DNA from 2 places in the Fictibacillus sp. 5RED26 genome. Region 1 is predicted to be linked to the other one. Evidence: a T-box and tRNA genes for the amino acid it is inferred to sense, from the RefSeq annotation. Region 1 holds a T-box; the other holds one or more tRNA genes.

Region 1 (5,090 bases):
ACATTAAAAATCGGGAAGTCATAGCTGCCGATGTAAACATTCAGAAAATCAACAACTTCTCCGCGAAGCAAACGATCGATAAAATTACCAATAGCTCCCCCTAATACGAGAGCAAGCGCCGTTTTAAGGAGTGTATCATGTGCGTGTTTTTGTAGGTAATAAACTACTGCACCTACAACAATAACGGTAATAATGATAAAAAAGTATCGCTGATCTTGGAGGATACCAAAAGCTGCTCCCCTGTTTCGGTGAGAGGTTATGTAGAATACTTGATCAATAACAGGAATAGATTGCCCTAATTCCATATTCTTTACGATTAGCCACTTTGTCACTTGGTCGCTTACCAAGATGAACAAAGCTACAAGATAATAAAACAATAGAACTCCTCCGATACAGAAATTAATGTCTTTATGAATTGTAGCACAGCCATCGGACGTTCTACAATTTAATTTGTGTCTAACATCATTGAAGTACACCATAACAAACAAAAATCCCGCAAAATGCGGGATTTTTTAAATTCATACTTTCTAAACAGTGGAATGCAGTTAGTTTATTCACTTCTCTGACAAGTTGATTGGAGTGGAACATGCGAGACTCCTGCGGGACAGGTAGGCAAGTGAGACACTTATACGTGAAACGTACGAATGTGGCTCACCGCCTGCCCCGCGGAAAGCGAGCATCTGAAACGGAAATCAACCACTTTCAAAGAACAACAATGAATACGAAAACAATTAAGCGTAGTGCTTTTCAACGATTTCTGCGCAGCTTGCACAAAGGGTTGGATGGCTCTCGTTCTTCCCAACATCTTCAGAAACAACCCAGCAGCGTTCACATGTTTCACCTTCTGCAGAGCTAACTGAAACAGCAACATGCTCATATACTCCTGCAGATTCAGGAGCTTCTGATTTCACTCCCCCTACTTCAGCTTTAGAAACAATAAAGAGTTTATTTAAATCTTCTACTGATTCTAACCATGGTTTTAAAGCTTCGGTCGGATAAAGTTTGATTGAAGCCGTTAGTGATTTACCAATTGTTTTTTGGCTTCTTGCTTCTTCAAGTGCTTTTAATACCTCGTCACGAACATCCATGAATACATCCCAGTCTTTTTCAAGCTTTTCTGTACCTTGGTAGTTCTGCACTTCTGGCATTGTAGTTAATTGAACACTTACTTCATCAACACCTGGAATGTATTCCCATACTTCATCAGCCGTGTGAGAAAGAACAGGAGCAGATAGCTTAGTAAGTGCCATTAATGATTGATAAAGCACAGTTTGAATGCTGCGGCGTTTATGATCGTCCTCTGCTTGGATGTATAGAGTATCTTTTGCCATATCTAAATAGAATGAACTTAACTCAATTGTACAGAAGTTATGAATCGTATTATATACCGTGATAAATTGATAGTCCTCGTAAGCTTTTTTCACTTTAGCTACTACTTTATCAAGTTTTACCATCATGTATTTTTCTAGATCTGGCATATCTTCAAACTTCACAGAGTGCTTATTCGGATCAAAACCATGCAGGTTACCTAACAAGAAACGAAGTGTATTTCTGATTTTACGGTATACTTCAGCAACTTGTTTTAAAATATCGTCTGATACACGTACGTCTGATTGATAATCGACAGAAGATACCCATAAACGGATGATATCTGCACCTAGCTGCTTCATCACCTTGATCGGATCTAGTGTATTACCAATTGACTTACTCATCTTACGTCCTTCTCCATCGAGAACGAAACCATGGCTTAAGACTGCTTTGTAAGGAGATTTACCAGTGATTGCAACAGATGTAGAAAGTGAAGAATTAAACCATCCACGATATTGGTCAGATCCCTCAAGGTAAAGATCAGCAGGTCTTACTAAATTTTCTCTCTCTTCAAGAACACCCCAGTGAGATGTACCTGAATCAAACCAAACGTCCATGATATCCGTCTCTTTTGAGAAACGGCCATTCGGGCTATGAGGTGAAGTAAATCCTTCCGGAAGGAGATCTTTTGCTTCTCTTTCAAACCAAATGTTTGATCCATTCTCTCTAAACAATTCTACTACGTGACTAATCGTTTCTTCTGTAAGGATTGCTTCACCATCCTCACCGTAAAAGACTGGAATTGGAACACCCCAAGCTCTTTGACGAGAAATACACCAGTCTTCACGATCTTTGATCATGTTGTGTAAACGTGTTTCGCCCCAATTCGGAACCCAATTTACTTCTTTAATCGCAGAAAGCATATCTTCGCGGATTCCTTTGATCGAAGCAAACCATTGAGCCGTTGCACGGAAGATTACCGGTTTTTTCGTTCTCCAATCATGTGGATAAGAGTGTGTGATGAATGAAAGCTTTAGAAGAGCACCTTTTTCTTGTAATTGTTCAGTAATCGGCTTATTCGCTTCATCATAGAACATACCTTCAAATCCAGGTGCTTCTTTCGTCATAACACCTCTGTCATCAACTGGACACAATACTTCTAGACCGTATTTTTTACCTACTAAAAAGTCATCTTCACCATGACCAGGAGCTGTATGAACACACCCAGTACCTGCATCCGTTGTTACATGGTCGCCCAGCATGACTAATGAATCACGGTCATATAAAGGATGACTAGCTACTGCATGCTCAATGTCAGCACCTTTAAAGCGTTTCACTACTTCGGCTTGGTCCCACTCAAATTCTTTCGTTAGTGATTCTAATAGTGCTTCAGCAACAACATACTTTCCATTTTCAGTTTGAACGGAAACATAATCTAATTCTGGATGAACTGAGATTCCTAAGTTCGCTGGAATCGTCCATGGCGTCGTAGTCCAGATTACAAGTTTCTCATCTGCATCAAGAACACCTTTTCCATCTTTCACATCAAACGCTACATAGATAGAAGCTGATCGTTTATCTTGGTACTCAATCTCTGCTTCTGCTAATGCAGATTCAGATGAAGGAGACCAATATACTGGTTTTAGACCTTTGTAGATTAAATCTCTTTTGGCCATTTCACCAAATACTTCGATCTGTCGAGCTTCGTACCCTTTATCTAACGTGATATATGGGTTTTCCCAATCACCACGAACACCTAGACGTTTAAACTGCTCACGCTGATGATCGACTTGTTTAAGCGCATACTCTTCACAAAGCTTACGGAACTCTGCAACAGTTAGTTCTTTGCGTTTTACTTTACCGCTTTTCGTTAGTGCAGTTTCAATCGGTAACCCGTGAGTATCCCAACCGGGAACATAAGGAGCATAGTGTCCTGTCATTGATTTAAAGCGCACGATGATATCTTTTAGAATTTTATTCTCTGCGTGCCCGATGTGGATATCACCGTTTGCATAGGGTGGTCCGTCATGCAGAATAAACGGAGGTAAGTCCTTTGTATTTTCTAACACCAATTTGTAGATGTCTAGTTCTTTCCATTTGTCTTGAACGACAGGTTCTCTTTGAGGCAGATTTCCTCGCATCGGAAACTCTGTTTTCGGCATTAATAACGTGTCTTTATAATTCATCATCTTTCCTCCTTCATTACGATAAAACGTGACAGATGACCAAAAGTACCGTGTTAAAACAAAAAAACCTTCTCGTCCCTACTGCATTTTCACAGTAGGGACGAGAAGGTTATCCCGCGGTACCACCCTAATAGGTTCATGACATAACACGAAACCCGCTTAGTCATCCGTAGCGTGGATGAAGCGCCTGAACTTACTGCTTTTTTTCAGTCCAGGAACTCAGGGGTGATCTTCGAATACATCTCTATACTAGGCTCGCACCATTTCCTAGATCGCTTGAATAGATAAAAGTAATTTACTGTCCCCGTCTTCGTCACATATTAATCTTAGAAAAGTATATGCGATATTTCAAAGTAATGTCAAGCTTACGACTTTACTTCTTGAAGTTCATAGCCTTCAAGATTATCAGGTGCATTTAAAGAATCCCAATCATCATTCTTTAACATTTCAAGTTGTGCTTCAATCAACATTTTGAAGCGCGTTCGGTAAACGGAAGACTGCTTCTTCAATTCATCGATTTCCATTGAAATCTTACGAGATTTAGATAACGATTCGTTAATGATTCTATCGGCATTTTTTTCTGCTTCTTTTACAATTAAGCGAGCTTCTTTCGTTGCTGTGCGCTTAACTTCTTCGCCAGTTTCCTGAGCAATCAGAATCGACTTATTTAGAGTTTCCTCAATGTTTTTAAAATATGAGATCTTTTCTTCAAGGTTCTCTACCGTTTCCTCTAGTTCTTTCTTTTCTCGGATCACTGTTTCATAATCTTTGATGACTTGATCTAAAAAGTCATTCACTTCATCTTCACTATAACCTCTGAAACCTCTTGTGAATTCCTTGTTATGAATATCCAGTGGTGTTAAAGGCACAACGGCCACCTCCATAGATGCATTATTTTTTACCTAATTTCGACAAATTTTCTGTCATTCCTTCTATTTAAGGAAATTATTTTAATAGTCCGTAACGAATACGCCACTTTTCTTTCTTTGTTGTTCCCTCAATCGCGATGAGCTTACTCCTGCCGAATCCTCTTACAGATAGCTCATCACCTTCCATCATTTCAGTTGAAACATGGTCGACGATCTTATGATTTAATTTAACCCGTCCTTGTTGAATCAAGGGAGATGCTTTTGCGCGAGATAGGTTGTACACTTCGGCGACAATAACATCTAGTCTTAGAGAGGACACAGTCCCGCTCTTTTCGTTATATTCAGTCCTTACTTCTGTCAATTCGTTTTCTTGGATCGTATGTAACTTAATACCTGTCTTTCCGACTTTCGTTAAGTTTAACTCGATAAAACCAGCGATCTCTGTCGCACATATGAACTGAACACGATCTCCTGAAATTAAAATATCACCATACTTCCCTCGTTTAACGCCGATGTTCATCAAAGCCCCTAAAACATCTCTATGTTCGATGGTGGAGAATTTAGCGGGATATTGAATGTCGTAGCAGACTAATTGAAAATCATCGTTTTGAACTTCAAAGTAATCAGGATAGATCAATGCTCTTTTCCGTTCAGAAAAAGAAGAGCCTCCCCATAACGAGAGGCGTACTTCTGTATCGTTTCCAACGATTGTTTTTACGATTTCTTG
Region 2 (5,090 bases), on a different contig from region 1:
AATAAAAGTACCTTCCCGAAATCCTTGAAAAAAGTGTGCTCTTAATAGTTGCAACCAAGCTTTATCGTGCTTACGTTCTTGCAAAACTTTTCTGATACCGTACAGACCGTCTGCTGTTCTCCTCTTTAAAAAAAAACTGATGACAACTGCTATCAAAAATAAAACCATCGAAATACTGAATATGGTTTCATACCCCAGATGTTTGTCCATCCTAGTAATGATATAACCTGCACTCAGTGGTCCGATCATTCCTGATATTGAATTTAGAACACCTAAATATCCATTAAAAAAGTCTCGAGTCTCGGGTTCTGTAACCTCAAGAGTCAGAACATTAAACGCGAGCCAGTAAAATCCCAACCCGAATCCTAACATGGCTCCTAATAAAATGATGTAGTTACTTGCCATCGAACCCATCAAAAGGACTCCTATATAAAACAAAGCAAGGATGAAAACTCCAATCCTTAATACGATGACGCGATCGATCTTTTTCGCAAACCAACCAGCAAAATAGAACGCTATTGGCTGCATTACAACAATAGAAAGGTTATAACAGGCAATATCGGTGATCTTTCCCGATTGTTTCCACAGAAATATGTTAACAAATGTATTAGATAGAGCCGTACTTAACGTAAACAATCCACCTACAAATAACAGTAAAAACAAATCCCTAGGGTATTGGTCGGTATCCATGATTTTTTTGATTCTCATGTTTTCGCCCCCTTACATTTCGTCGTTAGTGTCTTTCAAGACGATAGGAGCTATTCACTTTTAAAGAAATTGGATTTTATTGCAAAGTTGTTTTCATATACTTTGGTGCTCATTAAAAGTAGTTGATCTCCACTCTCAGTTGACTATAGGTCGCATAGTAAGTGAAAAAGAAACATTCAAAAGCAACAAATTTTTTAAACAACAAGTTTTTGCAAAGAAGGAGTGAACGAATTTGTTTGAGTATTGGATATATGATCTTGTTGATGAACAACTCTTGATTCAAACCTTACAGAGTTCTAAGGATAAAAATACAGATCAGCGTCTACTTTGGTACTTTCAATCCAAAAATGTATTTGTAGTTCAGTCCACTGTACCCTTTGGTGATGGCAACTTCACCCTAGATGAATTACTAGTATCATTATCTGATCATTATGAAATTCACGATAAAGGCATAATAAAAAGCCACTGGCATGCCAGTGGCTTAGTTACTTAATTATTTTGCTTCGTTGTAACGCTTTTCAACTTCATCCCAGTTTACAACGTTCCAGAACGCTGAAATGTAATCAGGACGCTTGTTTTGATATTTTAAATAATAAGCGTGCTCCCACACATCAAGTCCAAGGATAGGTGTCTTCCCGTCCATAACAGGAGTATCTTGGTTTGGAGTGCTTGTTACTTCAAGCTCTCCATTGTTTACTACTAGCCAAGCCCAACCAGAACCGAATCTTGTCTTCCCAGCGTTTGCAAACTCTTCTTTAAATGCATCAAGACTTCCAAATTTGTTGTTGATCTTGTCAGCAAGTTCGCCTGAAGGTGTGTTCGCTCCACCTGGTGCGATTACTTCCCAGAATAAGCTGTGGTTCGCGTGTCCACCGCCATTGTTTCTAACAGCGTTTTGAATGCTTTGCGGAAGAGCATCTAAATTAGTTAAAAGATCCTCTAAGCTTTTGTTCTCGAATTCAGCTTGTCCTTCAAGAGCAGCGTTTAAGTTATCAACGTATGTTTTGTGGTGGCGACCGTGGTGGATCTCCATTGTTTCTTTGTCAATATGCGGTTCAAGTGCACTTGTTTCATAAGGTAATGCAGGCAGTTCAAATTTAGCCATGTTCATTTCCTCCTCATAATATGTAAAATTTTTTATGTTCATTTTCAAGAGTTACTTGAAAAGTGAAACCAGTTAATCAACTTTCTTGTTTAGAAAGTATTCAACATGTTTACCTTATCAAATTTAGAATGAACTTTCAATTCTTAAACACTGTACCCTTTTTAAACATAAAAAAACCTTACGACACGCTTATCGTAAGGTTGATGTTATATGTATGGTGGCTCGAGACGGAATCGAACCGCCGACACGAGGATTTTCAGTCCTCTGCTCTACCGACTGAGCTATCGAGCCAATATGTAATGGAGGAGGTAGAGGGATTCGAACCCCCGCGGGTCGTTAAACCCCTGTCGGTTTTCAAGACCGATCCCTTCAGCCGGACTTGGGTATACCTCCTCGATTATGGTGGACCCTGTAGGACTCGAACCTACGACCAATCGGTTATGAGCCGACCGCTCTGACCAACTGAGCTAAGGGTCCATTGGAAAAACTTATGTAAATATTATGGGGCGGACGAGGGGAATCGAACCCCCGAATGTCGGAACCACAATCCGATGCGTTAACCACTTCGCCACGACCGCCATCGTGAGTAAAGAAACATTTTGGTAGCGGCGGAGGGAGTCGAACCCACGACCTCACGGGTATGAACCGTACGCTCTAGCCAGCTGAGCTACACCGCCAAAATGGCTCCACAGGTAGGACTCGAACCTACGACCGATCGGTTAACAGCCGATAGCTCTACCACTGAGCTACTGTGGAATAACGTCTTAACGTTTGTTAAGGACAAGAACTACTATAGCACGATGTTTCATTTAAAGTCAATAACATTTTTAAAATTCATCTAAACGAACACTTGTGCTTTTTCAGAACAAAAATAATATAGCATGGTGGTACATAATTAGCAAGAGCGTATTATAAGACTTGGAAATAAAAATAACCAATCATAATGGCTTGCGTAAGCACTTTTATAAGTGTGGTACCGACAAAGGCAAGAACAGTCCCTATCCCTATTGATACAGCGGCTTTAAGTCCTTTCTTTTGAAAAAGAAGCTCTGCTAATACTGCGCCTATAAAGGGCCCGATCAAGATCCCTGCGACCGGTATAACAAATGGTCCTGCGATCAAACCGATCGTACTTCCCCATAGAGCTGCCTTTGACCCGCCTTTTTTCTTCACTGCGTATGCATTTCCTACATAGTCAATGACAAATAAACTGATAAACAATAACACTTGAACAATGATGAAGAATGGTGTGAAAGGTTCGAACGAAAACGCAAATCCATAGATGATAAAGCCTGCCGCAAGAAATAATACACCCGGTAAGATGGGATAGATTAACGCTACAAAGCTAATGGCAAAAGCTAGACCGATGATGATCCAATATAAAATATCCATATGTACTTCTCCTTTATATTCTAAAAACACTAACTAAAAAACCAAGAGGCTAAAAAGCCTCTTGGTTTCATTTTACTTCTCTAATACTGCTTCTGCAATGTTAACAGCATGGTCGCCTATTCTTTCAAGGTTGCTGATGATATCAACGAAGACGATACCAGCATTTCCATCACACTGGCCTTCATTCATACGCATTATGTGTTGCTTACGAAGTGTACGCTCCATCTTATCGATTTTGTCTTCTAAGCTTAAGACTTCCTTAGCAAGTTCAACATTACCTTCTTCAAGTGCCTTAACCGCTTTATCAACAGTAGAAACTGTTAACGTAAACATTTCATCAAGGTCCTTTTTGGCCGTATCTGTTAAACGTACATTGTTTCGTAATTGATAGTCCACAAGCTCAATAATATTCTCCATATGATCTCCGATACGCTCTATATCACGAGAAGTATCTAATAGCATCGAGTGTTCGTTCGATTCTTGTGGAGTTAATGGATGAGCAGACAATTTGACCAAGTATGCCGTGATTTGGCGATCTAAGTTGTTAATCGCTTCTTCATATTGCAAGGCTAGGTCTGCATTCTTCTTATCTTTTTCGTTCAAATATGTGATCGCTTCTTTTAATCCGTTCTGTGAATAGTTAGCCATTCGAATGATCTCTTGTTTCGCTTGTCTAATCGCTAATGATGGCGCTGTTTCTAAGACGATTTCATCGAGATGTTTTGCTTTGTATTCAATGAGAACATCTTCGCCTTTTATTAACTTTGTAACGATGTAAGCTAATGCTCCAATAAACCAGAATTGGATAAGAACATTCGTCACATTAAATGTTCCATGCGCAAAAGCTATCTGCATAGCAGGCTCTAAATCTAACTTTGTTGATAGAAATTCAATATAGTGTCTGAATGGAACAAGTAAGATTAAGAAGATCAATGTTCCAAGTAAGTTAAAGATAACATGTGTCAGAGCAGCACGTCTTGCTGCAACAGTCGTACCGATCGCCGCAAGTATAGCTGTGATCGTTGTTCCGACATTATCACCGAACAACACAGGCAGTGCAGCTTTAAGATCAATCATATCTTGAGAGTAAAGTTCTTGTAAAATCCCGATTGTTGCACTTGATGATTGTACGATTACCGTAAATAACGTCCCAATTACTACACCAAGGATCGGATTATCACTCATAGAAACAGTTAAATCTTGAAATGATTGAAGACTGCGTAGTGGCTTCATACCATCTCCCATTAGTTCAAGACCTAGGAATAGTGCTCCAAAACCGAATGTGATCTGTCCAAAATAATTGTATTTAGGATTCTTAAAGAAGAATATTAAGATCGAACCAACTGCAATGATTGGCAGTGCGTACTCTCCTACATCGATACCGATGATAAATGATGTAATCGTAGTACCGATATTGGCACCCATGATGACACCAATAGCCTGGCGTAATGTTAAGAAACCAGCATTCACTAGTCCTACAGTAAGAACAGTCGTACCCGAACTACTTTGAATTAATACTGTTACGAATATCCCCGCTAAAACTCCCATAAAAGGATTTGTTGTTAATTTATCAAGTATTTCTCGTAATCGGTCTCCTGCAGAGTTTTGAAGGCCATCTCCCATGTACTTAATACCAAATAAGAAGATCCCCAGTCCTCCGATAAATTGAAATAACATTTCTTGATAATTCAATGTTTACAGCTCCTTATTAACTATCTTTTATCAACCTACGCCATTATCTCTATTTGTATTGTTTGTGTAAATAAAAATAGAGCATTTGTAACATTACCTTTACAATTGAAGCATATTGTCGAAAGTTCTTGGTTCATGTAAACTAATTATGCTAACAATTAAAGGAGCTTCTCACATGAAATTACATATTCGC

What was found. A T-box is a leader RNA that pairs with one kind of tRNA and senses whether it is charged. The one in region 1 lies ahead of ileS (isoleucine--tRNA ligase), so its partner is inferred to be a tRNA-Ile.
Region 2: it has a tRNA-Ile gene. The T-box ahead of ileS (isoleucine--tRNA ligase) is inferred to sense a tRNA for this amino acid. The anticodon was not compared.

The regions. Positions count from the first base shown of each region.
Region 1 covers NZ_JACZDU010000001.1:1,030,232-1,035,321, reverse strand. Annotated here, with positions in the region: gene lspA (signal peptidase II) at 1-377, opposite strand, end outside; gene ileS (isoleucine--tRNA ligase) at 732-3,494, opposite strand; T-box leader at 3,588-3,814, opposite strand; gene IHV10_RS05460 (DivIVA domain-containing protein) at 3,860-4,363, opposite strand; gene IHV10_RS05455 (RNA-binding protein) at 4,440-5,090, opposite strand, start outside.
Region 2 covers NZ_JACZDU010000007.1:2,741-7,830, forward strand. Annotated here, with positions in the region: gene IHV10_RS18895 (MFS transporter) at 1-708, opposite strand, end outside; gene IHV10_RS18900 (hypothetical protein) at 941-1,201, shown strand; gene IHV10_RS18905 (superoxide dismutase) at 1,202-1,813, opposite strand; tRNA gene IHV10_RS18910 (tRNA-Phe) at 2,029-2,104, opposite strand; tRNA gene IHV10_RS18915 (tRNA-Ser) at 2,114-2,206, opposite strand; tRNA gene IHV10_RS18920 (tRNA-Ile) at 2,214-2,290, opposite strand; tRNA gene IHV10_RS18925 (tRNA-His) at 2,316-2,391, opposite strand; tRNA gene IHV10_RS18930 (tRNA-Met) at 2,414-2,490, opposite strand; tRNA gene IHV10_RS18935 (tRNA-Asn) at 2,495-2,569, opposite strand; gene IHV10_RS18940 (DUF456 domain-containing protein) at 2,723-3,205, opposite strand; gene IHV10_RS18945 (Na/Pi cotransporter family protein) at 3,278-4,882, opposite strand; gene IHV10_RS18950 (DUF1189 family protein) at 5,073-5,090, shown strand, end outside.